Regions from separate parts of the Vreelandella titanicae genome, predicted to be linked through region 1. Evidence: predicted binding sites of a transcription regulator. Region 1 holds the regulator's gene; each other region holds the start of a gene.
What was found. The regulator LexA, encoded in region 1, represses DNA repair genes until DNA is damaged. The targets are predictions, from matches to a motif close to TACTGTNTANNTANACAGTA.
Positions count from the first base shown of each region.

Region 2: the regulator LexA is predicted to act here: its motif matches at 4,147-4,166, upstream of HZS52_RS00270 (LexA family protein).
Region 3: the regulator LexA is predicted to act here: its motif matches at 8,179-8,198, upstream of HZS52_RS04700 (LexA family protein).

Region 1 covers NZ_CP059082.1:3,431,312-3,441,221, forward strand. Annotated here, with positions in the region: gene moaE (molybdopterin synthase catalytic subunit MoaE) at 1-245, shown strand, start outside; gene HZS52_RS15840 (ribonuclease J) at 344-1,954, opposite strand; gene purU (formyltetrahydrofolate deformylase) at 2,185-3,039, shown strand; gene HZS52_RS15850 (energy-coupling factor ABC transporter permease) at 3,079-3,750, shown strand; gene lexA (transcriptional repressor LexA) at 3,759-4,439, opposite strand; gene HZS52_RS15860 (TetR/AcrR family transcriptional regulator) at 4,707-5,399, shown strand; gene HZS52_RS15865 (L,D-transpeptidase) at 5,377-5,913, shown strand; gene nagZ (beta-N-acetylhexosaminidase) at 5,977-7,014, shown strand; gene HZS52_RS15875 (hypoxanthine-guanine phosphoribosyltransferase) at 7,101-7,679, shown strand; gene ppsR (posphoenolpyruvate synthetase regulatory kinase/phosphorylase PpsR) at 7,720-8,553, opposite strand; gene ppsA (phosphoenolpyruvate synthase) at 8,810-9,910, shown strand, end outside.
Region 2 covers NZ_CP059082.1:53,039-62,948, forward strand. Annotated here, with positions in the region: gene HZS52_RS00240 (heme lyase CcmF/NrfE family subunit) at 1-1,071, opposite strand, end outside; gene ccmE (cytochrome c maturation protein CcmE) at 1,124-1,633, opposite strand; gene ccmD (heme exporter protein CcmD) at 1,630-1,821, opposite strand; gene HZS52_RS00255 (heme ABC transporter permease) at 1,821-2,588, opposite strand; gene ccmB (heme exporter protein CcmB) at 2,603-3,271, opposite strand; gene ccmA (cytochrome c biogenesis heme-transporting ATPase CcmA) at 3,397-4,017, opposite strand; gene HZS52_RS00270 (LexA family protein) at 4,215-4,595, shown strand; gene HZS52_RS00275 (IMPACT family protein) at 4,595-5,221, shown strand; gene HZS52_RS00280 (sodium ion-translocating decarboxylase subunit beta) at 5,452-6,774, opposite strand; gene oadA (sodium-extruding oxaloacetate decarboxylase subunit alpha) at 6,785-8,599, opposite strand; gene HZS52_RS00290 (OadG family protein) at 8,691-8,948, opposite strand; gene HZS52_RS00295 (tRNA dihydrouridine synthase) at 9,108-9,910, shown strand, end outside.
Region 3 covers NZ_CP059082.1:992,316-1,002,225, reverse strand. Annotated here, with positions in the region: gene HZS52_RS04740 (restriction endonuclease subunit S domain-containing protein) at 1-260, opposite strand, end outside; gene HZS52_RS04735 (class I SAM-dependent DNA methyltransferase) at 269-1,834, opposite strand; gene hsdR (EcoAI/FtnUII family type I restriction enzme subunit R) at 1,853-4,219, opposite strand; gene HZS52_RS04725 (lambda exonuclease family protein) at 4,953-5,564, opposite strand; gene HZS52_RS04720 (ERF family protein) at 5,598-6,353, opposite strand; gene HZS52_RS04715 (hypothetical protein) at 6,376-6,546, opposite strand; gene HZS52_RS04710 (DUF932 domain-containing protein) at 6,669-7,637, opposite strand; gene HZS52_RS04705 (hypothetical protein) at 7,724-8,062, opposite strand; gene HZS52_RS04700 (LexA family protein) at 8,216-8,665, shown strand; gene HZS52_RS24700 (DUF4113 domain-containing protein) at 8,662-8,814, shown strand; gene HZS52_RS04690 (hypothetical protein) at 9,008-9,910, opposite strand, start outside.

The DNA.
Region 1 (9,910 bases):
GGCAGCGCTGGTCGCTCCAAGCGGTGCGGATTATTCATCGTGTCGGTTACCTGGGGCCAGGCGATCCGATTGTGCGCGTACTCGTAGCCAGCGCACACCGGCGTGAGGCGTTCGAAGCCTGCGATTTTATTATGGATTACCTGAAAACCCAGGCGCCTTTCTGGAAGAAAGAGCACTCTGCCCAGGGCGAGTATTGGGTCAAAGAGCGTCACTCTGATCAACAGGACGCAGCGCGGTGGGAGTGAAGTGCCGCGTCACTGTGCTCGTTGCACTGACACGAAACTGTCATTGCGAACGCAGTGAAGCAATCTGGGTTTTATAGCCGTCGTTGAATGATGCCGCTCTAACGGTTAGCGGCACTTTCATACGCAGCAGGTTCGGGCATTTCGGCGGCCATAATCTGTAGATGTACATCGGGCAGGTGCTGCATATGCTCCGCCAGCCACTGCACCATGCGAGGCTGTAATGCTTGGCGCAAGTCGGCAAGCGTCTCTGCTGCAATCTCCTCAAGCTGATCATCCAGCCAATCATTAAAGCTATCTTCATCCAGCGGGCTGGCCCCCGAGGCATCCAGCATCAAACGGCCAATACGCGCCCATCCAGTGTCAGTAGCTGTCACCGGCAGCGCTAAGTATAAGCTGCCGCGACGGGCCTTGTTGGCGTCGTGCACCTCAAGGCCAGGGTGGGGCACCACGCTGTTTTGACTGACTATGCAGGGCGGCTGCGGATAGCGCGACTCACAGCGCAGCCCGTGACTGTCAAAGCAAATTAGATCGCCGTTCACCGGCGTCAATGGAGCGCTAATGCCTAGCTGTTTGGCAATAGTCTGATGAGCCTGTTGGTGGCGGGCTTCGCCATGCACCGGTATGAGATGTTTTGGCCTGACCCACTGATACAGCTTGATCAGTTCATCCTGAGCGGGGTGCCCGGTAGCGTGCAGTTCAGGGTGGTTGAACTCGTCGTAGAGGTTGACACCTAAGTGCGCCAAACGCTTTTTAAGCTGTTCAATGGGGCGTTCATTGCCAGGAATGGCTTTAGCCGAAAAAATAACGTTATCGCCCGGCTGAAGATCCACAAAAGGGTGGCGACCCTGGGCGAGGCGCTGTAGCGCAGCTCGGGGCTCACCCTGGCTACCGGTGGCGATAATCACCACTTCATCCGGGGGAAGATAGCCTAAGTCATGATTGGGCACCAAAGGCGGTAAATCATCCATATAGCCGAGCCCCCGGGCAACGCTGACCATGCGCTCCATTGAACGGCCCATCAAGCTAATGCGTCGGCCACACTTCTGAGCGGCGCGCCCTATCGCTAACACCCGGGCAAGGTTACTGGCAAAGCAGGAGACCACCACCCGGCCCTGGCAGTTGCTGAGGGTTTTTGTCAGGGCGCGGGCGACGTCCCCCTCGCTGCCGGAGTGCCCGGGCATGGGGGCGTTAGTGGAATCGCCCACTACCAAGTCAACCGGGGCAAGGGACTTGAAGAGGGCTGCACTGATCGGCGTGCCGATAATCGGTTCAGGATCGAGTTTCCAGTCGCCGGTATGTAAAACGCGATAGCCACCGGCCATCATTATTAGCGCACAGCTTTCGGGAATGGAGTGGGTTAAAAGTAAATAGCGCAGCGTGAATGGACCGCTCTCTAGGGCCTCGCCAGGTTCAATGACATGGATAGCCGCACTGCTAAGCTGATGCTCGGCAAATTTTAGCCGCAACAGGCCTGCCGCCAGCGGGGTGGCGTAAATGGGGCAGTTCCACATCGGCCATAGCCAGGCTGCGGCACCAATGTGGTCTTCGTGACCATGGGTGATAAATAGCGCTTTGGGCATGATCCCTAGTGCTTTCGGCGTATCAAGATTGGGTACCTGCAGTGGCGAGTTGGGAAGATCCTGGCGGATCATCATGCCGCAGTCCACGGCTATCCAGTGATCGTCATAGCCGTATAGCGTTAGATTCATTCCAATCTCACCGCATCCCCCCAGCGGCAACATGCGCAGCGGTGGACGACGACGGGGACGAATTTGAACGCGTGGTGAATGCATCTGTTATGAAAAACCTAAAAAGTAGTGACTTAACTATACGGGAAGGCAGGGGCAGCTAACAATCATCCATGGCCTTCCGATACACTATGCGACCTAAGCCGCTGGTTTGTCATAATTAACTTAGCAATAGGTCAAGAGTAGCTCACATGTCTCATTATTATCGTTTAGTAGTTTCCTGTCCTGACCGGGTGGGTATTGTTGCACGGGTATCGAGCTTTATTGCCCAGCAGGGTGGCTCCATTACCGAAGCTAGCCAGCACTCCGATTTAGAAACCGGCTGCTTTTTTATGCGCTACGAAATTCTGGCGGATTCGGTAGGTATGTCGGCGGAAGCGCTGAGCGCGGCATTTGAACCGATAGCCAGCGAATTCAATATGCAGTGGTCGCTGGTGGATACCCAGCAGCGTAGGCGCGTAGTGCTGATGGTGTCGCGGGAGTCACATTGCTTGGTAGATCTACTTTACCGCTGGCAGGCGGGGGAACTGGATTGCGACATTGTCGGGGTTATCTCCAACCATGATGATATGCGTTCGCTGACGGAGTGGTACGGTATTCCTTATCACCATGTACCGGTCGACCCCGACAATAAGCAAGCATCGTTTGCCAAGGTTCAGGCCGAAATCGACAGTGCCCGCGCCGACTGCGTGGTGCTGGCGCGCTATATGCAAATACTGCCCCCTGAGCTGTGCGCGCGCTATGCGGGGCGAGTGATCAATATTCACCACAGCTTTTTGCCCTCTTTTGCCGGGGCTAAGCCCTACCACCAGGCCTACCAGCGGGGGGTTAAGCTGATTGGCGCTACCTGCCACTATGTGACCGAGGAACTCGACGCAGGCCCCATCATCGAACAGGATATCCATCGCGTTAGCCACTGTCATACGCCTACTGATCTAGTCCGCTTTGGTCGTGATGTGGAGAAAGCCGTGCTCGCTCGAGGTTTGCGTTGGCACTTAGAGGATCGTGTGTTGGTGCATGGCAACAAGACAGTGGTATTTAGCTAAGTACTCTATAATGCCCGCCCATCAACCTGAGAGGCCGCCATGTCATTTGCGCAAAGTGTATTAGCGCCCTGGGCGCTGCTGCTCACCTGGCTACTCTCGTTAGCAGTGATCGCATGGGCGCTTTGGGGGCGGCCCTGGCAGGTGTTGATAGCGGATTCAGCGCTTCAGCACCGCTGGCTGGGTGCTACGCTGGCGGTGATGCTGATGTGGCAGCTTCGTGCCCAGGCTGTTGATTGGCTAACGCTACACCTTGTTTTTACAGTATTGATGACACTCGTTTTTAAAGCGCCATTAGCGCTGATTAGCAACGTGCTGATCAACATTGCCATGGTGGTGATTGGCCGCAATGAGTGGATGTTGCTGGGGGCAAATGTGCTGGTTACCGGGATCGTCCCGGCGGCCGTTATTGGCACGGTATGGCGGCTGGTAGATCGCCGCCTGCCGGATAACTTGATGGTATTTCTGTTTGCCTGCGGCTTTTTTGGCGCGGCGCTGGCAACGCTGGGAGGAGGCTTGGCGGCGGTAGTGCTGATTATCGTCGCGGGTACAGACCCTGAGGCGATCTATCTCGCCCAGGAGTATGCGCGTTTTTTACCACTGCTAATGCCTTCAGAGGCATTTATTACTGGCATGCTGCTGAGCATCCTGCTGGTCTATCACCCAAACTGGGTGGCCACCTTCAATGACCACCGCTATATCGACCTGCAGTAGCGGATTTATTAGCCGAGTGCCTGGCCGTTGCCACCACGAATTACGCCGACTCCAACGCCTTCAATATCGAGCGCTTGAGAGCGCAGGTCGATTTCAATGGGCGCAAAATCAGGGTTCTCTGCAAACAGCGTCACTTGGTGCCCCTGGCGTTTGAAGCGTTTAACCGTTACTTCATCGTCCAGGCGGGCAACCACGATCTGGCCATCGCGAACCCGGTCAGTGCGATGAACCGCCAGTAAATCACCTTCCAAAATGCCAATATCCTTCATGGAAAGGCCGCGTACGCGCAGCAGATAGTCAGCTTTGGGAGTGAAGTACTCGGCCGGTAGCGGGCAGTAGCGATCAATATGTTCGGCGGCCAAAATGGGGCTGCCGGCAGCTACTTCCCCGATCACAGGCAGGCCAGTGGGTGGGGCTTCCACGTTGGTTGTGGGTAAGGCGGTGACTGCGCTATCCAGGACTTCTTGAGGTTCCTGGTTGGGCAGGCGGATGCCGCGAGAGGTGTTGCGGATAATGCGAATAACACCTTTGCGTTCCAGCGCGCGCAGGTGCTCTTCAGCCGCATTGGGTGAGCGGAAGCCAAGTGCTTTGGCAATCTCGGCGCGGGTAGGAGGGTAGCCAAATTCGCCCATGGTCTTAACGATAAAATCAAACACGTGCTGTTGGCGAGCGGTTAGCGGACGCGACATACCAGACTCCATAAATAGTGAATAGACAGTAACAAGTTAAATGTCGACTTAATCAATAAGTGTTTAAGTATACAGTATGTTCCTCTGTCCAGTATATGGCTTGTCAGTGCCTATTGCCGATGTCTATGCAATTTTTCTAATCGTTTGAAACTAAGTTTCTGCTTATTTAATACGTCACATTTTGTCAATAAATCAAGCGTTGAGCCCGCCTACGTTATGGCATAGTATTTTGCTATGTTTTAAACACCTGTTTCCCTGGAGAGCGACATGGCTCAATCTGATACGGTGACCCGTATACTCGACACCGCCGAGGTGCTGTTTGCAGAGCGGGGTTTTGCTGAAACTTCGCTGCGCAACATCACTAGCAAAGCGCGGGTTAACTTAGCCGCTGTTAATTACCATTTTGGTTCCAAAAAAGCCTTGATTCAGGCCGTTTTTGCCCGCTACCTGGATCCGTTTAGTCAGCGCTTTCATACTGCTCTAGATGAGCTCGAGGGCCAACACGCCGGGCGCGTTATCCCGCTGGAAACACTGCTCGAGACCATGGCAACTACCGTTCTCGCGGTGCCCGCCGAGCGCAATAGTTTGAAAGTGTTTATGCGCCTGCTGGGTCTTGCCTACAGTCAAGCACAGGGACATCTAAGACGTTATATCCAGGAAGAGTATGGCGATGTGTTTACACGCTTCACCGAGCTTGTGCGCAAAGCAACGCCGGATCTGCCTGACGCCGAGCGTTTTTGGCGGCTACACTTTGTGCTCGGCACGGTAATCTTTACCCTGTCTGGCCTCGATGCGCTACGCGATATCGCGGAGAAGGATTACCACGAGCAGGTCTCTGTGCGTGATTTGGTCAGGCGATTGCTCCCGGTAGTGGTGGCTGCTATGAATGCGCCGTTACCCATAGCCCTTGACGGTGCCAAGCCAGAAGAAGGAAAACATGCGAACTCCTACGCTAGCTGAGCTACCTCCAACGGAACATATCTGGCTGGAGATCGATACTACCGAACAGTTGCTGCGCTGTTGGCGAGGGCCAAAAGTGCTCCATGAGTGTTCTATTTCATCCGGTGCTGCCGGAAGCGGGGAGCGCAACGGCAGTGGTAAAACCCCTCGCGGGTGGCACTATGTGCGCGCGGCCATTGGCGGTGATATGCCCGAAAATGCGGTGTTTCGAGGTCGCCGCTGGACGGGCGAGACATTTTCGCCCGAACTCGCCGAAGAGCATCCAGAGCGTGACTGGATTCTGACCCGCATACTGTGGCTGTGTGGCTTGGAAAAGGGCGTGAACCGCGGTGGTCAGGTGGACTCGCAACGGCGCTATATTTACCTGCACGGGACGCCGCCTGACGAGCCCATGGGCGTTGCTGCGTCCCACGGCTGTATTCGTTTACGCAATCCTGATCTGCTCTATATCTTTTCGTTAGCGTTGCCGGGTACCCCTGTTTGGTTGCACGGTGGCCGCCAGTCCTTTGATTGATCAGATTTTGACACCGCTAGACGATCGTCTAGAATCATCGCCCCTTTTCATGGACCTATCACGATGACTCAACCGTTAGGCCCGGTCATGCTTGACCTTGAAGGCCCAAAATTGACGGCTGCAGAAAAACGCTTGCTGCTAGAACCGACGGTAGGGGGCGTAATTTTGTTTGCCCGCAACGTTGAAAATGGCTATCAGGTTCGCAAGCTCTGCAGCGATATTCGCCGTGTGCGTGCTGATTTACTGCTTGCCGTGGATCAAGAAGGCGGTCGCGTTCAGCGCATAAAAGAGGGGTTAACACGCCTGCCTGCCATGGCGCGTATCGGCGAGTGTTACCGCGCTGCCCAGGGAGAGGGGCTGGCGTTAGCTAAAGATGCCGGCTGGTTGTTAGGGATGGAGATGGCTGCCTGCGGTCTGGATCTGAGCTTCGCCCCGGTACTTGATGTGGAGAGCGGTCTATCCAGCGTTATTGGTGATCGTAGTTTCAGCAGTGACCCACAGCACGTAGCCCAGCTGGGCAATGCATTTATTCAGGGGCTTCACGATGCCGGTATGGCCGCTGTGGGTAAGCACTTTCCCGGCCACGGTGGTGTCGCGGCGGACTCACACGTTGCATTGCCGATAGACGATCGCCCGCTAGAAGTGATGAAACAGCACGATCTTGTGCCCTTTACCCAGTTAGCTTCACAGTTAGATGGGATTATGCCTGCACACGTTATTTATAGTGCTTTTGATACGCGCCCAGCAGGCTTTTCACCCAACTGGTTGGGCATGCTGCGGGAATCGCTAGGCTTCAAAGGCTGCATTTTTTCAGATGACCTGAGTATGGCCGGCGCCCACGAGGCGGGAGACCCCAAAGCGCGTGCCCAGGCAGCGCTGGCAGCAGGCTGCGATATGCTGCTGGTATGTAATGACCGAGCCTCCGCGCTTGAAGTGATGGAGGCATGCCACGGAATCAATTCTAAGCGCCCCGCTAAGTTGCGCTATAGCCGTGCGCGCCCAGACCTAGATGCGCTGAGTGCATTGGGCCGTTGGCGTCGTACCCACGCTAAGCTGGAAGCGCTAGCGGATAAGCCCCAGTTCAGCGCGGAAGCCGAGTAAGCCCAGTGCGGAAGCAGAGTAAGCCCAGCGCTGAATAAATCTCTTACTTAAATAAATGAAGTTTTAACCCGCCGTGGAGTTGGTAGATGTCAAAGTTGGATAAAGAAGCATTAGAGTCGCTGGACTCGATGCGTGAGCTGATGGATAACGCCGACTGCCTAATTTCTCAGCAAGAGGTAGAGCGGGCGCTGGATCGTATGGCGGAAGAGATTACTCGGGATTTAGGCGATAAACTGCCGGTTTTTTACTGCGTAATGAATGGTGGCTTGATTACCACCGGTCATCTGCTTACCCGCTTGGGCTTTCCGTTGGAAGTAGATTATTTGCATGCCACTCGCTACCGCAACGAGCTGCGCGGCGGTGAGCTTTTTTGGCGCGTTTCCCCTGAAGTGCCCATGGCGGGCCGTCACGTAGTGATTGTTGACGATATCCTGGATGAGGGGGCGACCCTGGCGGCCATTTTGGCTTACTGCGAAGAGGCCCAGGCCGCCAGCGTTACCACCGCGGTGTTGGTCGATAAACAGCACAACCGCAAAGCAGTGCCTGGGTTGAAAGCCGACTACTGCAGCCTGGAAGTTGCCGACCGCTATGTGTTTGGCTTTGGTATGGATTACAAAGGCTACTGGCGCAACGCGCCGGGAATTTTTGCCCCCAAAGGCATGTAATCCACTGGGGGCTTGCGTAGTTTTTGTAGTAGTTTTTACATTAGCGGGGCGAGAAACGCCTCGCTAAGCCGGTTTCAGCAATCATCCGCGTTGAAATCTCCTCCACCGAGAAGCGCGTCGCATCGATGAAGGGAATGTGCATGGTGCGGTAGAGCGACTCGGCCTGTTCCACTTCTTGTAGGCACTGATCCATCGAGCTATAGCGGCTATTGGGGCGTCTCTCGTTGCGAATTGCCGACAAGCGTCGCGCATCGATGGTTAACCCAAACAGCTTTTGCCGATGGGGCACGAGCGCCTTGGGTAGCTTCAGCATGCCATCTTCGTCTAAATCGTCTTCCGTCAGCGGGTAGTTAGCCGCCCGAATGCCAAACTGCAGCGCCAGATAAAGCGAAGTAGGTGTTTTGCCGCAGCGCGAGACGCCAACCAGGATGATATCCGCTTTATCGTATTGGTGGGTGCGTGCACCGTCATCATTATCCAGCGCGAAGTGGACGGAGTGGATACGATCCATGTAGACATCATCGCTGCCTATCGAGTGAGTGCGCCCAACGCTGTAGGAGGAGTGGGTCTCTAGTTCTTGCTCTAAGGGCTCCAGAAAGGTGGAAAAAATATCGACCTTAAAGCCGGACGCCTTACGAATAACGTCGCGTATTTGTTGATCCACAATGGTGTCAATGATAATGGGGCGATGACCATCCCGGTTGGCTGTCGACTCAATAATCGCTGCTAACGCCTGCGCTTTTTCCAACGTATCGATATAGGGCTTGGTCTGCATATCGATCTCAACATCGCTGAACTGGGCCAGCAAGCTACGTCCTAAACTTTCCGCCGTGATGCCGGTACCATCTGAAATAAAAAAAGCCGTACGTTTCATAACTAAGTCCACGGGTGAGTGATACGGCTATTGTGAGCCGAGCTGTTTGTCAGCACAACGTGTCATCATTGGGCGTTTTGGCGGGCTCAAATGTATCTGACTACATAAATAGCCCAAAAAGCCCTGCTGTTGTAAAAATCCTCCACTCTCTTCGCTATTAGACCAATGGCGAATATATTGGCGTGGTGCTAGGGTGTCTCAATCAATTATCCATGATCGTCAAGGTCATGCAGATATCTATGAGCGAGGGGGTTACGTGGAAGAGTACATTCTGTGGTTCGATCAGCTGGGCATGGCGGACGTCGAACGCGTAGGTGGTAAAAACGCCTCGCTGGGTGAAATGATTTCTAACCTGTCCGGTGCTGGCGTGACGGTTCCTGGCGGTTTTGCCACCACCGCCCACGCTTATCGTGAATTTCTCTCCCACGAAGGATTAAACGAGCGCATTAATGCCACCCTGGCCCGTCTGGACGTCGATGACGTTAAAGCGCTGGCTGAGGCGGGCCGCAATATACGCCAATGGATCATCGATACGCCGCTACCTCCTACCTTTGAATCGGCCCTGCGCGATGCCTACGGCCAGCTGCAGCAACAGCACCCGCAACTGAAAGTAGCCGTGCGCAGCTCAGCCACCGCGGAAGATCTACCCGACGCTTCCTTTGCAGGCCAACAGGAAACCTTCCTGAATATCGAAGGCTTCGACAATATCAAGCGTGCAGTGCACGAGGTTTTTGCCTCGCTGTTTAACGATCGTGCGATCTCCTACCGAGTGCACCGTGGCTACGCCCACGAAAATGTTGCCTTGTCGGCGGGCGTTCAGAAAATGGTGCGTTCAGAGACCGGTGCGGCAGGCGTTATGTTTACCCTGGACACCGAATCCGGCTTTAAAGACGCCGTTTTTGTCACTGGCTCCTGGGGCTTGGGCGAAACCGTGGTGCAGGGTGCAGTCAATCCCGACGAGTTCTACGTGCACAAGCCGACCCTGGCGGCGGGCCGCCCGGCGGTGCTGCGCCGTAATTTAGGTTCCAAGCTGATCAAGATGGTTTATGGGCAGGATGCCAGCGCCGGTAAATCGGTTGAGACCGTCGATGTGCCCCATGCCGACCGCGGCCGCTTCTGTATCAACGATCAGCAAGTGATGGATCTGGCCCGACAGGCGATGACTATCGAGCAGCACTACCAGCGGCCCATGGATATTGAGTGGGCGTTGGATGGCGATGATGGTCGGCTTTACATCGTCCAGGCGCGTCCTGAAACGGTGATCTCTCAGCAGGAGGGCGGTAAACTCGAGCGCTTCCAGCTGCGTGAAAAGGGTCGTACGTTAATAACCGGCCGAGCGATTGGTCAACGTATTGGC
Region 2 (9,910 bases), 1.9 Mb from region 1:
CAGCAGCAGCGCATCCCGGGAGAGCCAGTTAAACCCCACCTTATGACTTACCCGCGGAGCGCGCAGGGCAAACACCAGCAGCGACAGCGTTACCGTAATGGCCAGCAGCATCAGGATAAAGAAACCGCGGGCCGGGTCGTTAGCGAACGCATGCACCGAGGTCAGCACCCCAGAGCGAACCAGGAAAGTGCCCATTAGCGACAGCGAGAAGGTCGAGATCGCCAGCAGCACGGTCCAGCTTTTAAACGAGCCGCGCTTCTCGGTGACCGCGAGTGAGTGAACCAGTGCGGTTCCCGTCAGCCAGGGCAGCAGTGAAGCGTTTTCGACCGGATCCCAGAACCACCAGCCACCCCAGCCAAGCTCGTAATAGGCCCACCAACTGCCTAACGCGATACCCACGGTCAGGAATGCCCAGGCCAGATTCGTCCAGGGCCTTGCCCAGCGCGTCCAGGCCGCGTCTAAACGACCGCCCATCAGTGCTGCAATGGCAAATGCAAAGACCACGGAAAAGCCCACATAGCCCATGTAGAGCATCGGCGGATGCACTACTAGCCCGAAGTCTTGCAACAGCGGGTTAAGGTCGGCGCCATCCTGGGGCATACCGGGCAGTAGCCGCTCGAAGGGGTTCGATGTCATCAGAATAAACAGTAAGAAGCCGACGCAAACCATACCCATCACGCCCATTACTCGCGCGACCATATCCCGCGGCAGGTTGCCGGTAAACAGGCTGGCCGCACACCCCCAGCCCGCGAGCATAAAGCTCCACAGCAGTACCGACCCTTCATGGTTGCCCCACACCGCGCTGAACTTGTAGTACCAGGGCAGCAGCGAGTTGGAGTTGTTGGCCACGTTCGCCACGCTAAAATCGTCCAGCATATAGCTGGCGGTCAAACAGGCGTAGGCAATGGCAATAAACACAAACTGCCCCACCGCCATGGGCTGACCATAGGCCATCCACAGCGGGCGCCGGGTGGCGGCACCGGCCAGCGGCATCACGGCCTGCACCGCCGCCATCAGCAGCGCGATAATGAGGGCAAAGTGGCCAATTTCAGGAATCATTTTGATAAACATGTGCGCTCCGAACCAGCACTGGCGGTAAGGCAAGGCGGTTAAACGGTGGGTCTTAGTATTCGCTTGCTTGGGGTACGCCTTCTTCGTCCAGGCGTTTACCCACTTCCGCGGCTTTGGCCTGGTAGTCGGCTGGCGAATAGCCCGCCTCTTCAAGTGCCTGGGCGACTTCAGGGGGCATATAGTTCTCATCGTGGCGCGCAAGCACTTTATCGGCGTACAAACGACCATCGGCCTGAAGCTCTCCGATCACCACCACGCCTTGGCCTTCGCGGAACAAGTCGGGCAGGATGCCGCTGTAGTAGACCTCCAGGTCATCAACGTAATCGGTGACGACAAACTCGACGTCCAGGCTCTCAGGGTCACGGGATACAGAACCCTCTTTTACCATGCCACCGGCGCGAATCTGCCGCTCCATGGGCGCGTCGCCCTGGGCGATCTGTACCGGGCTGAAAAACAGATTGATGTTAGCGCGCAGCGCGTACAGGGTCAGCCCCACGGCAATCGCGGCCAGCGACACAAGGCCCAGGATAATAAAGAGTTTCTGTTTACGTTTAGGCGTCATTGGGCGTTTCCCCTTGCGCTGTTTGCGCGTCTTGCACGGCGTTTCAAGCCTTTGATCAATTGGCGCTGTTCAGCACGCGCATGCCATACGGTGGCGAGCAGCAGTAGCGCTGTCACGCCCCAGGCAGACCACACATAAGGCGCGTGACCACCCATGGCGAGAAATTCGGAAAATGAGTCAAACGCCATTAGCGAGCCTCCTCTGCCGGTACTTTCACCACTTGGCCGGTCACCAATTCCTGTACCCAGCGTTTGTTAGCTTCGCGGCGCAAAATTTCACTGCGTGTGCGCATCAGCGTTAAGGCAATGAAAAAGCAGTAGAAACCCAGCACCATAATGACCAGAGGCAGCCACATTTCAGTAGGCATGGCCGGGCGCGAGGTCAGCGTAAATGAAGCGGGCTGGTGCAGGGTGTACCACCAGTCCACCGAGTATTTGATGATGGGAATATTGATCACCCCCACCATGGCCAGCACCGAGGCTGCCCGTGAGGCGCTATCGCGGCTGGTAAAAGCCCCACGCAGAGCAATTACGCCCAAGTACAAAAACAGCAAGATCAGCATTGACGTTAGCCGTGCATCCCACATCCACCAGGTTCCCCAAGTGGGCACACCCCATACGGCACCGGAAAACAGCGCGACAAAGGTCATAGCTGCGCCAAGAGGCGCCATCACCGCCGCTGCCATATCGGCGACTTTAATTTTCCAGACCATAAACACCAGGCCGGAAACCGCCATGGCAATGAAGATAGACTGAGCCAAAAAGGCCGCCGGCACATGGACGTAAATAATTCGGAAGCTATTACCCTGCTGGTAATCCGCTGGCGCAAACGCCAACCCCCACAGCGAGCCAGTGACGATCAACAGCGCCGCCGCGGCCCAAAACCAGGGCTGTAATTTGGCACTAATGCCGTAGAACCACTTGGGTGATCCCAGCTTGTGTATAAAGGCCCACATAGCGTGTCCTGTCCTTAACCGTTAATACTGATACGCAGCGATGCGGCAATCGCCCACGGCGCTAACATGAGTGAGGCGGCGAGCAGCGCGCCCAGGATAGCCAGGTGTGCGGAGACACCCTCTCCAAAAATGGCCGCCTGCACCGCGCCTGCGCCAAAAATGAGCACCGGGATATACAACGGCAACACCAGTAGCGAGAGCAGCACTCCACCCCGTGCCAAGCCAACGGTTAACGCCGCACCGATGGCGCCAATCAAACTCAAGCTTGCCGTACCCAGGGCAAGCGACAGCGCCAGCACGGCGTAGCTGCCCGCCGGCAGCGCCAGCATAATACCCAATATCGGCGCCATCAGCGCCAACGGTAGGCCTGTCAGCAGCCAATGCACGGCCACTTTGGCCAAACTTAGCGCGACTAACGGCTGCGGCGCCAATAGCAGTTGCTCCAGACTACCGTCGTCATAATCGCTACGAAACAGGCTGTCTAATGAAAGCAGCGCGGCTAACAAAGCCGCGACCCACAGCAAACCCGGTGCAATCACCGCTAACAGCTCAGGATCGGGCGAAATAGCGATCGGGAACAGCGTGATCACCAGGGCAAAAAACACCAGTGGATTGAGCACTTCGCCACGGCGTCTCAGCAATAGCGTTAAGTCACGCACTAGCGTGGCCTTCACTGCGGTCATTAACCCACCATTATGCTCACGCAGTGGCACTGCTGAAACCTGTTGAGCGGTCTCCGAACTTTGTGAAGAGCCGTGTGAAGAGCTATTTGAAGCGCCATGTAAAGAGCTGTGCAACCCTTTCTCCTTTACCCTAGGGATATCCGTCTGAGCAACGGTGAAGCGGTTAACTCGTGGTGTGTCGTTACTAACACACAGCCCCCCGCCTGAGCGTGGGCAACCAGCTGTCTTTCTAGATCAGCGACGCCGTGGCGATCAATCGCGGTGAAAGGCTCATCCAGTACCCATAGGGCGCGCAGCGTTAACGTTAAGCGCGCCAGGGCAACACGGCGCTGTTGCCCTGCTGAGAGTTGCCCTGCGGGCACATCTTCAAAGCCTGCCAACCCAACCCGTTCAAGAGCTTCCAGGCGCTGATCTTCATTACCACTTTCCCCGCTTAACGCCTGATACCAGGCTAAATTTTCTAACGGGGAAAGCCCTGACTTAATGCCCGGTGCATGTCCTAAATAGAGCAAATTCGCGAGAAAATGTTCACGTGCTTCGTTCATCGCAGCGCCATTCCAGAACAGTTCGCCCTGGTAGTCACTGAGCTGGCCGGAGAGAATTTTCAGAAGGCTGGTTTTACCACTACCATTGGGCCCTTCAATTCGCACTATCTCGCCGCTGCGAACCTCCAGATCCAACCCTTGAAACAGCCAGCGGTCATCGCGTTCACAGGCAAGCTGGCGGGCTTGTAGACACAGGCTCAAGCGTCTCTCCTGGCATATTGATTTCGCGTCGAACTCTACACGTAAAGCCCCTTTCTCGCCACTCACACAATGCGGCGCTGGGTCGCAGCGTGATCTTCATCAATATGTCGTGAGAGCAATTATCTCTGGCACTGTATGCAAAAACAGGTCTACAATGAAAACCACTGTATGAAAGAACATGCAATGGAGATTCTTTGATGACCCTATCGATGGCAGCACCTACCGTTACGTTTGGCCGTAGACAACCGGCACCGCGCCCTTACGCAATGGCGCCTAGCATTACCCGACGCAATACCTATGCTCTCAAAGTGCGTGGCAATGCACTGTGTGATTGCAACTTGTTCGATGGCGATGTCATTATTATCCGGCGCTATCAACACGATACCCAGACAGAAACTGCCGTTGCCGAAATAAACCAGCAAACGATCGCCTTGAGGCAGCTCTCTATCAGCCGCTTTGGGGTAGAGCTATGGCCAGAAGATACTTTGCAGCCAGCGCTATTTTTGCACAACCGGGATATTCAGGTACTCGGCATGGTAATGGGTGTGAAAAGTGAGACTACCTTTACGGAGCATTAATGCGCTATCGGGTTCCCGAGTTACCCACAGGGTCATGGCACACGGCTGACATTGAAGTAGAAAAGAGCCAATTTATCACCTGGATCTGCCACGCTCCCGATATCAACGCATTCACTACTCTGCTGAATGCGGCGAAAACCGCGCATCCTAATGCCAGCCACCACTGCACTGCCTACATTGCCGGGCCACCCGGCGAGCAAAATCTGATTGGCTTTTCCGATGATGGCGAGCCTGGCGGCACCGCTGGCCGCCCCATGCATCAGGTTCTCCAGGGGAGCCAACTGGGTCAGATTGGCTGTGTGGTCATTCGTTATTTTGGCGGTACAAAGCTCGGCACCGGTGGCTTAGCCCGCGCCTACGCTCAGGCGGTTAGCCATGCCCTTGAGACACTCGCTACCCGGGAAGTGGTTGAGCGCGACACCTACACCCTGCGCCTTACTTTTGCCAATGAAGCGATTGCCCGCGCCTGGTGCGAAGAGCACGACATCCCTATTGAGCAAGCCGACTACGATGGTGATGGCGTTCGCCTGACCATTGGCTGGCCACGGGACTGCCCGCTTGACCTTGCCCCGCTAGAAAACCGCTTGAAGAGTGCTATTGAGATTCTCTCTGCACCAAAGGCATAACGCAGCAGATGAAAGGGCCCCATATGTCATTGCGAGGAGCTTGCGACGCGGCAATCTCGTTCTGCGGTGGCAAACAAACCGAGATCGCCGCGCTTCGCTCGCGATGACACTCACCGGCCATTGCGAGGAGCCTGCGACGAAGCAATCTCAAGCCTACCCTGAGAACCAACCCCAGATTGCTTCACTGCGTTCGCAATGACACCCCTATGTCGTTGATGGCAGAGGACTAGTTAACCCAGGTATTTAATCATTACCCCGGCCGCGACTGCCGACCCAATAACACCCGCCACGTTGGGGCCCATGGCATGCATCAGCAGGAAGTTATGTGGGTTGGACTCCAGCCCCACCTTATTCGCCACCCGCGCTGCCATAGGCACGGCGGAAACGCCCGCGGCACCGATCAATGGGTTGATGGGCATTTTGCTCACCAGGTTCATCAGCTTGGCCATCAATACCCCAGCGGCCGTGCCGATACCAAAGGCGACAATACCCAGACCTAATATCCCCAGCGTCTCAAATGCCAGGAAACTCTCGGCCATCAGTTTGGAGCCTACCGACAGTCCCAGGATAATCGTGACGATATTGATCAAGGCGTTTTGCGCGGTATCCGACAAGCGCTCGACTACGCCACACTCACGCATCAGATTACCGAAGCAGAACATACCGAGTAGCGGTGCCGCATCGGGCAGAAACAGCGCTACCAGAATCAGCAGCATCAGCGGGAAGATGATTTTTTCCAGCTTGGAGACCGGCCGCAACTGGGTCATCTTGATTTGACGCTCTTTATCGGTGGTCAGCAGACGCATGATGGGCGGCTGTATCAGCGGTACCAACGCCATATAGGCGTAGGCAGCCACCGCGATAGCACCCAGCAGCTCCGGCGCCAGCACGCTGGAGACGTAGATGGAGGTCGGGCCATCCGCCCCGCCAATAATACCAATGGCGGCGGCCTGATTGAGCGAGAAATCCATGATGCCCATCGAGGTGAGCGCCACGGCACCAAACAAAGTGGCAAAAATGCCAAACTGAGCGGCCGCACCTAAAAACAGCGTGCGCGGATTGGCCAGCAGCGGACCGAAGTCGGTCATGGCGCCCACACCCATAAAGATAATCAGCGGGGCGATACCTGAACCAATTGCTACTTTATAGAAGTTGTAAAGCATGCCATCGCTATAGCCGACGCCCACGGCGATATCACGTGCGGCACGCACCTGATCCGGTGCGACGCCATCGTGGGCTATCACTTTTAACGATTCACGCCAGGCTTCCGCATTCGCTAACGGATCCAGCGTCGCGCCCAGCGCTGCCGCTATCTGCTGTAGCACTGCGGGTTTCGCCACCTCGATCGCTTGGTCTAGCGCTGAAATCGCCAACCCTGCTTCGGGAATATTGGCCAGAATGCCGCCAAAGCCAATCGGCACCAGCAGCAGCGGCTCAAACTTCTTATAAATGGCCAGGTAAAGCAGCAGTAGCCCCACCATGATCATGACGGCTTGGCCAAGCTCAAGGTTATATAGCCCAGAGCCTTCCCATAACGTTACTAATTTATCCATTACTGGGCCCTTAGAGCTCGATCAGCGCATCGCCTACGGCTACGCTGTCGCCCTCGCTGACGTTAACCTTAGACACAGTGCCTGCGATACTGGCACGCACTTCGGTTTCCATTTTCATCGCTTCAAGAATGATCACCACATCCCCTTCAGCGACTTTATCGCCAGGGCGGACATTAACCTTGAAGATATTGCCGGCCAGCGGCGCATCAATGCTCTCACCAGTGGGTGCAGACACTTCCTCTTTGGGGGCGCCAGTGCTGGCCGCCGTTTGCTCCTGCACTTCGCCCAGTTCACCACCTTCAGACACTTCCACCACGAAGGCTTTACCGTTGAGCTTAACGGTATAGGTTTCCGGGCCACTGCTAGCCACCGGCGCTTTGCTTTCCACCTTGGCGGGTGTCTTTTCAGCACTTGCGTCAGTTGCCTGGGGGGCAGGTTCAAAGGCGTCGGGATTGTCGCGGTTTTTAAGGAACTTCAAGCCGATCTGCGGGAACAGCGCGTAGGTCAGAACATCATCTACTTCGCGCTTGCCTTCGGCCAAGCGAATGCCTTCAGCGCTAGCCTTCTCTTTCAGTTCGGCAGCCAGCCTATCCATTTCCGGTGAGAGGTTATCCGCCGGGCGACAGGTAATCGGCTCGCCGCCTTCCAAGACGCGCTTTTGCAATTCGGCGTTGAAGGGTGCTGGGGCAGCACCATATTCACCTTTGAGCAGCGCCTGAACTTCCTTGGAGATCGACTTGTAGCGCTCGCCCATCATCACGTTCATGACCGCCTGGGTGCCGACGATTTGCGAGGTGGGTGTCACCAGCGGAATAAAGCCAAGATCTTCGCGCACGCGGGGAATCTCGCTGAGCACGTCGTCCAGCTTATCGCCCGCGCCCTGCTCTTTCAGTTGGCCTTCCATGTTGGTCAGCATGCCGCCGGGCACCTGAGCAATCAGGATGCGCGAATCAATACCACGCAGCGAACCTTCAAAGGCGGCGTACTTCTTACGTACTTCGCGGAAGTAACCGGCAATATCTTCCAGCAGCTCAAGATCCAGACCGGTATCGCGGCCGGTGTCTTTCAGCATTGCCACCACTGACTCGGTGGGGCTGTGACCGTAGGTCATCGACATGGACGAAATCGAGGTATCGACGTTATCAATGCCTGCTTCCACTGCCTTCAAAATGGTTGAGGTAGAGAGGCCGGTGGTGGCGTGGCAGTGCAGGTGCACCGGAATCGATAGCTCTTTCTTGAGCCGGGTGACCAGATCGAATGCCGTATAGGGCGTCAGTAGCCCCGCCATATCCTTGATAGCCAATGAATCTGCGCCTAAGCCAGCAATGGTTTTGGCGAGATCAACCCAGCTATCCAGGGTATGTACCGGGCTCACGGTGTAAGAGATGGTGCCCTGGGCGTGACCTTCGACGTTACGCACCGCCTGAATGGCGCGCTCTAAATTGCGCGGGTCATTCATGGCATCGAAAACACGGAAGACATCAACGCCGTTGGTTTTCGCCCGCTCGACAAACTTATCGACAACGTCATCGGCGTAGTGGCGGTAGCCCAGCAGGTTCTGACCACGTAGCAACATGGCCTGAGGTGTATTGGGCATAGCCTCTTTTAATGCACGAATGCGCTCCCACGGATCTTCGCCCAAATAGCGGATACAGGCGTCATAAGTGGCCCCACCCCAGGTTTCCAGCGACCAATAGCCAACGCGATCCAGTTTTTCGGCGATCGGCAGCATATCGTCCAGCCGCATACGTGTAGCGAATAGCGATTGATGGGCATCGCGCAGCACGACATCAGTAATGCCTAGAGGGCGTTTTATTTCGTTCATTGTCATGGCTCACAGTAGAGAGTTGTAAGTTTGTAGTAAAAATAACAAAAAAATAGCCACAAGAGGGCCAAAATGAAAAAAATCGAGAAAGTTAACGACGCCGGCTTGAGCGATAACGATGCACTGCAGCACTGATCACCGCCATGACCTCGTCATTTTGCGCAGAGGAACCCGAAGATGGCGACGATTTATTGCCCGTATTAACAGCCACAGGGGCGGGCTGAAAACGCCCAACAAGCTTCGACATCAGCGTAACGCTAATGACCAAAACAGTAAGAAAAACAAACACTACGCCCATACCGAGCGCCATCAACGCCAGCCCTTCTTGCAATAGTTCTAGATCCTGCATAAAGCGATCTCCTTGAAGCCCGGTGTCTTGAAGCACAGCTCAAGTACCATTTTTACGCACATCATGACGCCAATACGGTGAAAGGCGCTTGGCGCAGTAAGGGGAATGCACTAACCTGCCACACTCAGAATAGAATGCAATGGCGCGATAGTGGAAGTCATGGTTGTTAATTTACTACAAAACGGCAGAATCGGCCTAGCCCCGATGGAAGGGGTAATCGACGCCCTGACTCGTGATCTGCTGACCCGGCATGCCGGGTTCGACTGGACGGTCACCGAGTTTGTACGTGTGGTCGATGCGCGCCTGCCGCCAAGAGTGTTTTATAAACACTGCCCCGAGCTTGCGCAACCGCCTGTGGCCACACCAAGCGGCATTCCCGTGCATTTACAGTTACTGGGCTCTGACCCAGTCGCCCTGGCGGCTAACGCGCGCCAGGCGCTTAGCCTGGGCGCGGTGAGCGTCGATCTTAATTTCGGCTGCCCTGCCAAACTGGTTAACCGGCACGATGGCGGCGCCTCGCTGTTACGCCAGCCTGATCGCGTCTATAAGGCGGTTAAAGCCGTTCACGACGCTTTAGAGGGGGAAATCCCGGTAACCGCCAAGATTCGCCTGGGCTTCGCTAATCGCCGTTTAGCGGTGGCCTGCGCCCAAGCCACCGAAGCGGGCGGAGCAGCACAGCTGGTCGTTCATGCACGCACCCGAGACGAGGGCTACCGCCCACCGGCACACTGGGAGTGGATCGGCAAAATTCGCCGCCAAGTGAGCATCCCCGTGGTCGCCAACGGCGATATCTGGACACTGGAAGATTACTGGAAAGCCCGCACCCTGTCAGGGTGTCGCGACGTGATGCTGGGACGGAGCGCCCTGGCCGATCCTTGGCTGGCGCCACGCATTCGCCACTGGCTGCAAACCGGCGAGCGGCTACCTGAGAGTAGCTGGGCGATGCGCGCCAACGTGCTCAA
Region 3 (9,910 bases), 2.4 Mb from region 1:
TCAGTGCTGACCAAGGCACCATCAAGTTCCGGAGGGACAATTCCGAAAGCGCCATGCCTAGCATCAATCCGTGACAGAAGAAACTGACCCGATTTTGCTCTGATCTGGCGTTTTGCGGCGATCTCGGAACCTGCGACTTCTCTGCGAAGAGTCAGCCCTTTACCCCAGAGGCGGGCGGTGATCTGCTTGTACGTTTCGCTTGGCTTGGGGGAGATCCAGTCATCTGAGCGAGACAATACGCTACCAATTGGCACAGACACTGACCCCATCATACGTCCCCTGCATATTCGTTGCGCAGCTCATCCATGATCGATAGTATTTCCTGCTCGCGCTGGATGATTGCATCGATGATCTCGCGCGGCTTGCGGTGATCCTCGGCCTCCTTGGCATGCGGGTTCTTTACGTCGAGGTTGCAAGCGATGACGCGGCCTTCTTCGTCCTTCTGGATCAGGCCGGGGCCGTCCACTTTCCATGCGAACTCGTTCTCATGCCGGTCATGCCACCAATCGAGACAGCCCTGGAACTCCTCGTAGGCCATTGGCGCGGTCTTAGAATATTTCTTGCGACCTTTGGGGCTGGGCAGCTCATAATACCAGATTTCGCGCGTGGGGCCGCTGGTGTCGAAGAAGATCAGGTTGGCGGGGATATCCGTGTAGGGGGCGAAGACTCCGTCACGCAGGCGAACCACGGTGTGCAGGTTGAACTTCTCCAACAGGTCAGCCTTGATCCTGGCCGAGATGCCGTCGCCGAAGAGCGTGCCGTTAGGCACTACCACGGCGGCGCGTCCCTTTCCGGCCCGCTTCAGCCGACGCATGATAAGCTGAAGAAACAGCATCGCCGTTTCCGTTGTGCGGCGATCCTCAGGAAAGTTGTTGAGGATGCCGACCTCTTCTTCGCCGCCGAAAGGTGGGTTGGTCAGGATGACGTTGACCCGTTGCGCTTCGCCGATTTCGTTCAAACGGAAGCGAAGCGTGTTGCCGGCGTCGATCTTTGGCGCGTGCATGCCATGCAGCAGCAAGTTGAGCTGCGAGAGCAGGAAGGGCAGCGATTTCGCCTCGCCGCCCATGACGGTCTCCTCCTGCAGGATGCGCCGCTTTTCGACAGTATCCGCCTGCGGATCGAGGTGCATGAAAGCTTCGGTCAGGAAGCCGCCGGTGCCGCAGGCCGGGTCGAGAATGGTCTCGCCCAGCTGGGGGTTGGTGACTTCGACCATGAATTTCACGACAGGGCGCGGCGTGTAGAACTCGCCCGAGTCCCCGGCGGCGTCGCGCATCTCGCGCAGAAGCGTCTCGTAGAGGCGGCCGAGAACATGAACCTCTTCGGAGGAATCGAAGTGGATCCCGTCGATTAGGTTGACCACGTCGCGCAGCAGGTAGCCACTTTCCATCCGGTTGGCGAAGCCTTGGAAGACGGTGGCGATCACGTCGCGCCGTTCGCGCCGCCCGTTGTCGCCACGCAGGTTCCGCAGATAGGCGAATAGCCCGGGGCCTTCGCTACCGTCCGGGCGCTCTGCTGTCTCGGCCGTCAAGAAGCTGAGCAGGTCGGGGCCGGTGATACCGTCGACCTCTACCGCCCAGTCTCGCCAGCGGTAGGGCGGCTCGACAATCGGCTTGTAGTCTTTACCCGCAAGCTCTGCCCTGCCTTCCTCAATCTTTTCCATGTCGTCAAGAAATTTGAGGAACATGATCCAGGTCAGCATTGGCAGGCGATCCAGATCGCCGTTGAGGCCCTTATCCTTACGCATGATCTTGCGCGCGGACTTGATGATGCTGTCCAGTCGTTGGGCGGTGGTCAGTTGTTTCGGCGAAGCCTTCTTGCCGGAGGTTTTTGCCATAAGGTTTTTCCTTCAAATTCAGGCAGTGTAGAGCAATCGCTGCAGCTCGGTGACAGCACTACGAAGCTCTCGTCGCCCGCCGAAGCGTTGCGAGATTTCTATAACGTTGCCCCATTCATTGAAAGGCGGAACCTCGAGGAGGTCCGGTAGTTTGAATTGGGCACTGCCGTGCTCGGCATATTTAGCGATGACGGCATTTAGGATTTCTCGCGCTTCGGGAGTGTATTGCGCGAGGAATTCCCCCTGTTCACGCATTAGTCTGTTCGCCCGTTCTCGACGCGTGCGCAGGGGGGTGTTATAGGCGAGGTGGCACAGGAGGTCGAATGGGTCTGCCTCGGGCATGCCGACAGCTTCGGCCAGGCTTTCCAGCTCGATCCCCTTGCCTTCCAGGCGCTCGATGATGACAGCGCGGCGCTCGGGATCCAGCCAGTCGTTGCGCAGCTCGGAGGCATTCGGGTAAAGCGTTCGAACCTTATCGCCGGTGTAGTCGCTCAGTTGGCGGCAGGCGAGCTGACAACCTTCGGCGTCCAGCTCGTAAACGAGGTGCCGGACCACTGAGACTTCACCACCATCGAAGTAGAATTTTCGGGGTAGCCCGTCCGAATCGTCTTCGGGCAGCTCCGTGATGTTGTGATCAGGAAGCTCATCCGGTTCAGGTGACACGTCTTCACCAGGGCGCTCCTCTATGACAGCACCGTCCTCGTCGATGATTACTTCTTCTTCGCGCACGGGGTCACCATCGAAGGCGGGGTCCGCGAACATGCGCGTTGCGGTGCCGGTGTAGTCGATGATGTTGAAGGCAAGCTTCCCGTAGTCCGGGCGCAGTCGGGTCCCGCGTCCGATGATCTGCTTGAACTCGGGCATGGAACCGACGACGCGTGCCAGCACGACGTTTTTGCAGGTCGGAGCGTCCACGCCGGTCGTCAGGAGTTGCGACGTCGTCAGGATAACCGGGGTCTGAGTCTCTACGTCTTGAAAGCGCGCAAGGTGCCCACGTCCGACCTCCTTTTCGTCGGAGGTCACTCGGCAGACATAGTTTGGGTGCTCACGCATGAGGTCGGCATTGAATTCGGCTAAGAAGCCACGCATTTCGAGCGCGTGTTCCTGATCAACGCAAAAGACGATGGTCTTCGCGAAGCGGTCTGTCTCGGCCATGAAATAACTCAGGTGCTGTGCGATGGCTCTAGTTCGCGCTTTAAGTGCCACGACCCGTTCGAAATCGCCGGTCTGATACTCAGCATCTGGAATTTCTCGACCGAACCGATCCATGTCGCCGCTGTTCGGCCGCCAACCCGCAGCATCGTAGTCGGTGATGACACGGTGGACCCGGTATGGCGCCAGAAAACCGTCGGAAATGCCCTGAGCCAAGCTATATTCGAAGATAGGGTCGCCGAAGTAGGTATAGGTGTCGACGTTATCCTCACGTCGAGGCGTTGCCGTCATGCCGATCTGCGTTGCCGGTTTAAACCAGTCTAGGATTTCACGCCAGTTGCTATCGCCCCTGGCGCTGCCCCGATGGCACTCGTCGATGATGATCAGATCGAAGAAGTCGCGCGGGTACTCGCGATAGAGGCCGGGGCGGTTTTCATCCCGCGCAATCGATTGGTAAATCGCGAAATACATGTCTCGGCTTTTGACCGCTTCGCCGCCGCTAATCTTGTGGCGGGCCTCCCCGAATGGGCTAAAGTCCTTGGCCATCGGGTCATCGACCAAAACATTCCTGTCGGCTAGGAAGAGAATCTTAGGTGTCCGGTTTGTGGCCTTTGTGGTCCAGCGGGAAGACCAGAGCTTCCAGCAAATCTGGAATGCGATAGACGTTTTCCCGGCACCGGTGCAGAGCGTCAGGAGTGCGCGTTTGCGGCCCTGAAGGACAGCCTGAACCGTCCTGTTGACGGCAATCTCTTGATAATATCGGAGCGTTTTGGCGCGATCAGGAAAAGACGGGGTCAGAAGCCTCTCCGCGATTGCGGGATCATCTATGTTCTCAGCTTGCTGTAAACGTGTCCAGAGCTCGCCAGGCGTAGGGAAGTCGTGAAGCTCGCGTTCGATGCCAGTGCTGTAGTCAAACTCGACGATGCCCGTACCGTTCGTCGAATAGGCAAACTTGAGGCCCAAGATCTCGGCGTAGTCTTTTGCCTGCTGGAGCCCCTCGGATGGATTGCTGAACTGAGCCTTGGCTTCGACAACCGCAAGTGGAAAGTCCAGACTATATCGCAGGATATAATCTGCGCGTTTCTGCTTGCCCCGCCGAGCTTTGCCTCCCACAAAGACAATCCGGCCGTCCGTGAAGGACCGCTGCTCACTGATTAAGTGAGGGGCGTCATCCCAGCCAGAGGACTGGAGTTTTGGGACAACAAGACGTCGACATGTATCGGCTTCGTTCATAAATTGATTTACTTTCCATTCCCAGAAAGATCCGCGGTTCGCTTCAGTCCTGAGGCTGCCCGCAATATTCACTTGGTTTCTACCGTGCCGCAGAATGCGAAGTCCGACTGACAGGATATAAATTTCAATGACCCACCCTCGTCAGTTCCCAAACAAGGCTTGTTACTTCGATAGCATCAGACGCTGCGCCGGATATGAGCGCCAGTTTCGCGAAACCTCGCAGTTCATTACTAGTCAGGTTGAATGTTTGAAAAGAGCAGTCTTGGACCACTTATCATATCAGGAGGTGCTCCCTACCTCGTCCGCCCCTCCAGTGTGTCGGGATGTTCGGCCGTCTGTGGCCAGCACGCGCTCAAGACAGACGGCGAGCGCATCCAACATCTGCGTACCGCCCTAAGCCGCCTATCGCTCGAGGGCCGTGTTGTCGCTGATCAGCGCCCAAGCACCACCGGCCACGATCAACAGGAACACTACATTCGGCGCGCGCCGGGCACAGCTCACCAACACCCGTTCGCAATCTAATGCAACCCTCAACCTCGTCTATTAGCGGAGGCTTTGTAGAGTGGTGCCCATAGCGTCAATCGATATAACGTTTCAAGCCATCAATATCACCTATGTTGACAGGATTGTTAAACACCGTAAAACAAAAAACAAACGATGGGCATACTGCTAGGCGTCTACCCTAAAGGTAGACGCCTAGCTATTTTCTTTACTAAATCCGTGTTGATCTTGATTAGGCTGCAGCGACAAGCACCATCCGTCGCCCCATCTCTTCACAGAACGCCTCCACTCGCTCTGAAATAGACTGTATCATCGCCTCGTCACGGTAGGCACGTTTGATAAACAGCGGCATGCCTGGCCAATAGCTCACAAAGTCGATCCATTCCCGTTCGCTGACCCATAGCCCGCCCTGGCATTGGGGCATGTGCTCATCGGGTATTTCGCCGCTGAGCAGTACCTCAATCTGGAACTTAGGTAGCTTTGTTTTGATTTCCAGCAGACCGTTAGCACCTACCAGACTGTCAGGCGAGTAGCCCACACCGTGGTTGAGGATAATTCCCACTTCCTCTGGTTTAGGTTCGCCGGTGGCATCCGTGTAAAGCGAACGGGCAACGCCTTCCAGCGTATGCCCACGACGGGTATGCGTATTACCTTGAAAGGGCTCAGCTAACTCACCGGTAATGCGCTCACCGATCAACTGGTTCATATAGGTAATCGCCCCAGTACCAAACCCTCCAGGGCCTTTACCCTTGACCAACAATGTCTTGAGCTCCGACATGGTGACGCGCCCTAAGCGTGCCGCCAGCCATTCGGGCGTGCCTTGTTCCATGTTAAGTACTTGCATAGAAACCTCCTACGAGAGGGTTTAAAACCTCTGTTACTTAACCGCCCGTTTGGAGAGTGAGGCGCGCAGCTTGTCGAAGTCACTCTGAGGCACTTGCACGGCTGATCCGTACTTACCGCTGAACCACTCCTGGGTCGTCGCAGGGCATTGGCTAATGAGCCGCTGGATCTGTCCCGCCTGAAAGGGCGTCACTAGCTTGATGCTCGCTTTGGTACTGGTCTTGCCGTTATCGTCCTGCCCCCGGGTGGTGATATTAAGTATTGCGCAGAGTACGTAGCGCTTGCCGTAGCTGGTGGAAGAGCCAAACGCCTGCACAGCGTTCTTGTTACCGCTCATATCGGCAGGCAGCAGCATGCTGGTCTCTTCACGGTGGCCATCCTTATGCATAAGCACACCGGTCACTTCAATGCCGCGTTCCTGCGTCTGAATACGAAAACTCACCGCAAAGCCGTGTTTCTGCATAATGGGACGCACGGTATCGACGATATCCTCCAAGGTGGCGTAACAGCCGTTGTTAGTCTGCCCGCGCTCCTCGATGCTGGGGAGTTCGGTCTGCATGGCTGCCATGGCCGCGCTGTAAGCCATCATGGCCTGGCGATCCATCACCCGTTTCTGCATCTGCAGTAAGCGTTCCATTTTGTCGATATCGACGTCCGGGTTGAGTGCTGCACGTTCAATCACCTGGATAATGGCAGTGCTCTCCGCAAGATAGGGGGTGGGTGCTGCAGGCACGGCTTGTAAAGAGGATGCAGACGTCTCGTGATTTACCACATTAGTTTTGGTGGCCATGACAAGGCTCCTTCAATAGGGGTTAAAGGTCGGCGGGAAGCTCACTGGGAGGAACGGGGCATAAGTGCAGCTCGGTGCGATACAGCTGGCCCTTTGCCATGACGTAGGTCTCGGCATAAGTTTGTTCCTGGGTTAGCAGTCGTTCCGTCAACTGGGTTAAAGCGATATCTAAATCGGGGCTAAGAGAGGCCATGTTGTGCTCCACGTAAAAAGCAAAAAGCCCAGCCTTGTAGGGGGCTGGGCTTATCGCGCTATCCAATGAGGGGTAAGACAAAAACTAAGAAAATTAGCATTAAAACGATGAGGAACAGCATGTCAGCTCACCAGGACAAGTGCTGTTTGCAATGCCTCCTGCTTCAACTGAGCCCCTTGGCCAAACCACGCTGAATCGAGCCGGGTATCGTTACTTCGCGCACGCTTGTCATGATCCACGTACTCGGTAACAGCATTTAGCAGGCCCCATGCAGTGTCTTTGGCACTATCGAGGTGGGAACCGCGGCCTTCGCCGTGGTAAAGCTTCTGCACCTTATTGAGTGCCCGGTAATTGGGCAGCTTGGAAGGGTCGTCAATCGGCTTATCAATACCGCAGAGCACTGACTGAAAATACTGCTGTGCCTCGCGATGATCGATCTTGCGTTCCGCTAGCACCTTCATGCGGTACATGAAGTCATTCCACTGGGAAACAGAAATACCCAGCTGGCTTTTTACTGCACGAGGATCGAACTCCGACCGGTGGGGCACCTTCACCGCCTGCGAAGTGCCATCCAACGCAATCTGCAACGTGTTGTTGCACACCACCCGCACCGTGGTGGGTGTCGCCATGGTGGCCAACGTGCCATCACACGACGTTGCCAACAGCAGGTAGTCGTTGACCTCATCTTGGCCTTTCAGCGACGTGCTTAAACCACTGCGTGCCAAGGCCCAGAACTTACGGCCACCTTTAAGCACACCTGCGGTTTCCAGTTCATACCCTGCGTATTCGGTCAGGTCGCGATAAAATTCCAGTATTTCCTCGGGCTGCACCACCTTGTAGCGCTGTGAGACGACCGACAGTGGAGCCTTGTTGTCTGAACGATAGAGCACCTTCTGCTCGGGAAAGGAATGGATGCTGCCCAGGTGGCTTGCCCCCTCTGCAATAAAGCGCACCGGGGCTTCTTCAATGTGCCAGTTCATACCGGCCTGTTGCTGCCAGACCTCCAGTGGTTGTTGACGGGATAGCTGTTGCCCCAGGCCATGCCACGGGGTAGCACCGACGTAAGCCATTTGTTCTACGAGATGAGCCATGAGTGAGTCTCCAGACATAAAAAAGCGCTGACAAAAGCCAGCGCTATGGGGTGAGTGAGTAAAAGGCAAAACCAAACAGGCGCGACTCAGTGAGCGGCGGCCAAAGGAGGATAAGACTGTCGAAAGGCGTGCCCACAGGCAAGGCACAGCCAGGGGGTTCCGGTACCAGGTGGCAGCCACTGGGCAAATAGAGATGACGTTGCTCGAACACCTGACTGGCCTCCGGTAACCGCGCCGATCATGGCAGTCGGGAGTTTAGCGAACGGAAAACGCGTCGTTGCCAGTGATAGCGGTTGGGTCACCGCCGTCGCGCGTAAAGCGCCGATAGCACCGCCCACTACGCACCCGCTGATAACGCCAACGCGTTGGGCAGTATCAAGATTAATCAGGCGGGTAGCGGCGCAGCGTTTACAGGGTGGGGGCATTGGCAATACTCCTATGCATCACGAAGCAATTCGTGGGGTGGATTCATAGGAGTGATATAGGTCTGAATTTTTTAGCGTTGACCTTTGATGGTTGCTTCACTCGGCTTCTTTACTGATACTGTTCATTTATACAGTTAAAAATAAGGGCCTATTATGTCATTGAATGTGTCACTGTTGGGCCGGGCAGACGCCATGGCCTCGTCATTACCGTTACCGCTTTACTCCAGCGCCGTGCGCGCGGGGTTTCCCTCACCGGCGGATGACCATCTTGATGCCGATCTAGATTTGCACCAATACGTTGTGAAACGACCGGCGGCGACCTACTTTGTCAGGTCGGAGGGAGACTCCATGCTGGGCGACGGTATTCACCACGGCGACTTACTGGTCGTTGATCGCAGTCTGGAAGCGCTGCCAGGTCGCATCATCGTGATCTGCGTTGACGGAGAGCTCACGGTAAAACGCCTGGAGCGCGTGGGTCAGCGTACCTACCTTCGGGCGAGTAACCCTGCATATCCCCCGATTCCTATTGATGGTCGTGAATCCCACGTTTGGGGTGTTGTAACGTATGTGCTTCACAGCTTTCCAGGGGCAACGCTGCAATGATGGCCACGATAGACAAGCTCAATCGGGAACTCGGTAAAGGAACGGTACAGATGGGCTTGCCCTGTAAAGGGAGCGCTTGGTCATTGCGCAGTGAGCGACGCACTCCACGCTATACAACGCAGTGGAATGAGCTACTCATCGTTAAATAAGAACAAATCACTGCATCAATTCAATACCATCTCAGGCATTAAGAAATATGACAGATTCTGGCAAGGGGGGATTAGTTAGTCTAAGTTTAATACTATTAATTATTAAAAAAAATCAGGCTTTTATAAGTAAAAGGCTTTTTTGTCATAGGTGTGCTTAATAGAACATGCCTTTCCAAACTGAAAAAAAACCAGCCTAAAGACCGCACGCAGACTTAATTGCTAAAATTGCCACTCCCACACCAATTTTTTCGCCAACTGATAGACTCCATTCCCCTGTTTTAGAGAGCGCTTTTAAAACTTTCTCATAGTTTCCTTTATTTGCTTCCAATTCTGCTTCTGCAATTGCGCCAACTTCTACAAACTCTTCTGCTGTACTTACATTTTCTTGCATCTCCTTACGCAACAGGGATAATTCTTCTGCAAGTTTTACAAAATCAACTTTAGTCTCATTATTATTGGAAATTTGATTAAATGTACTGTTTGAGACTGTTCCATTAGGACCTATTATTCCACCTTGATTGTTGTGATATTTGTCACCCATTATTGTGTCTCCAATATTTATATCAGCTCCACGCAAAGCATCGCGCATGTCTAATGCTGAAGCTGCTTTTTCAAGTATTTGACGCCTAATGTCCAATTCGTATTTGAGCTTATTTAAAAGTGCTACTCTGTTACCAGGTAAAGAGCCACTGTCAGTCTGATGAGCAAGTGCTAAAATATCTGTTCCTTCAACACTAGCAGGCAACTTGAAGCACTGCTCAACCACATTATTAAAATAAAGTTGAACTTTTTCAGATTCTACACTGCGTGGCTTTAGCTTCAAATTATCTCCGCTCAGTTCACCAAGAAAAAACTCCAGGCTTTCACGCATAGCATTGAGACGTAACAAACTAACCCTTATTTCTCTCGCGCTAATATTCTGATGCTTATTTTTCGCTAACCACCAGCATCGAATATTTTTATTTTTTTCCTTGAACCAAAAATGTTCAATTTTAAAACCATATAAATCATAGAAGTTTTCTTTAGTCGAATAGAATGGAATATTAATTTTCTCATCATCTAAGGTTTCCAAAAAAAGTAGTGGCGAGCCAGCCTT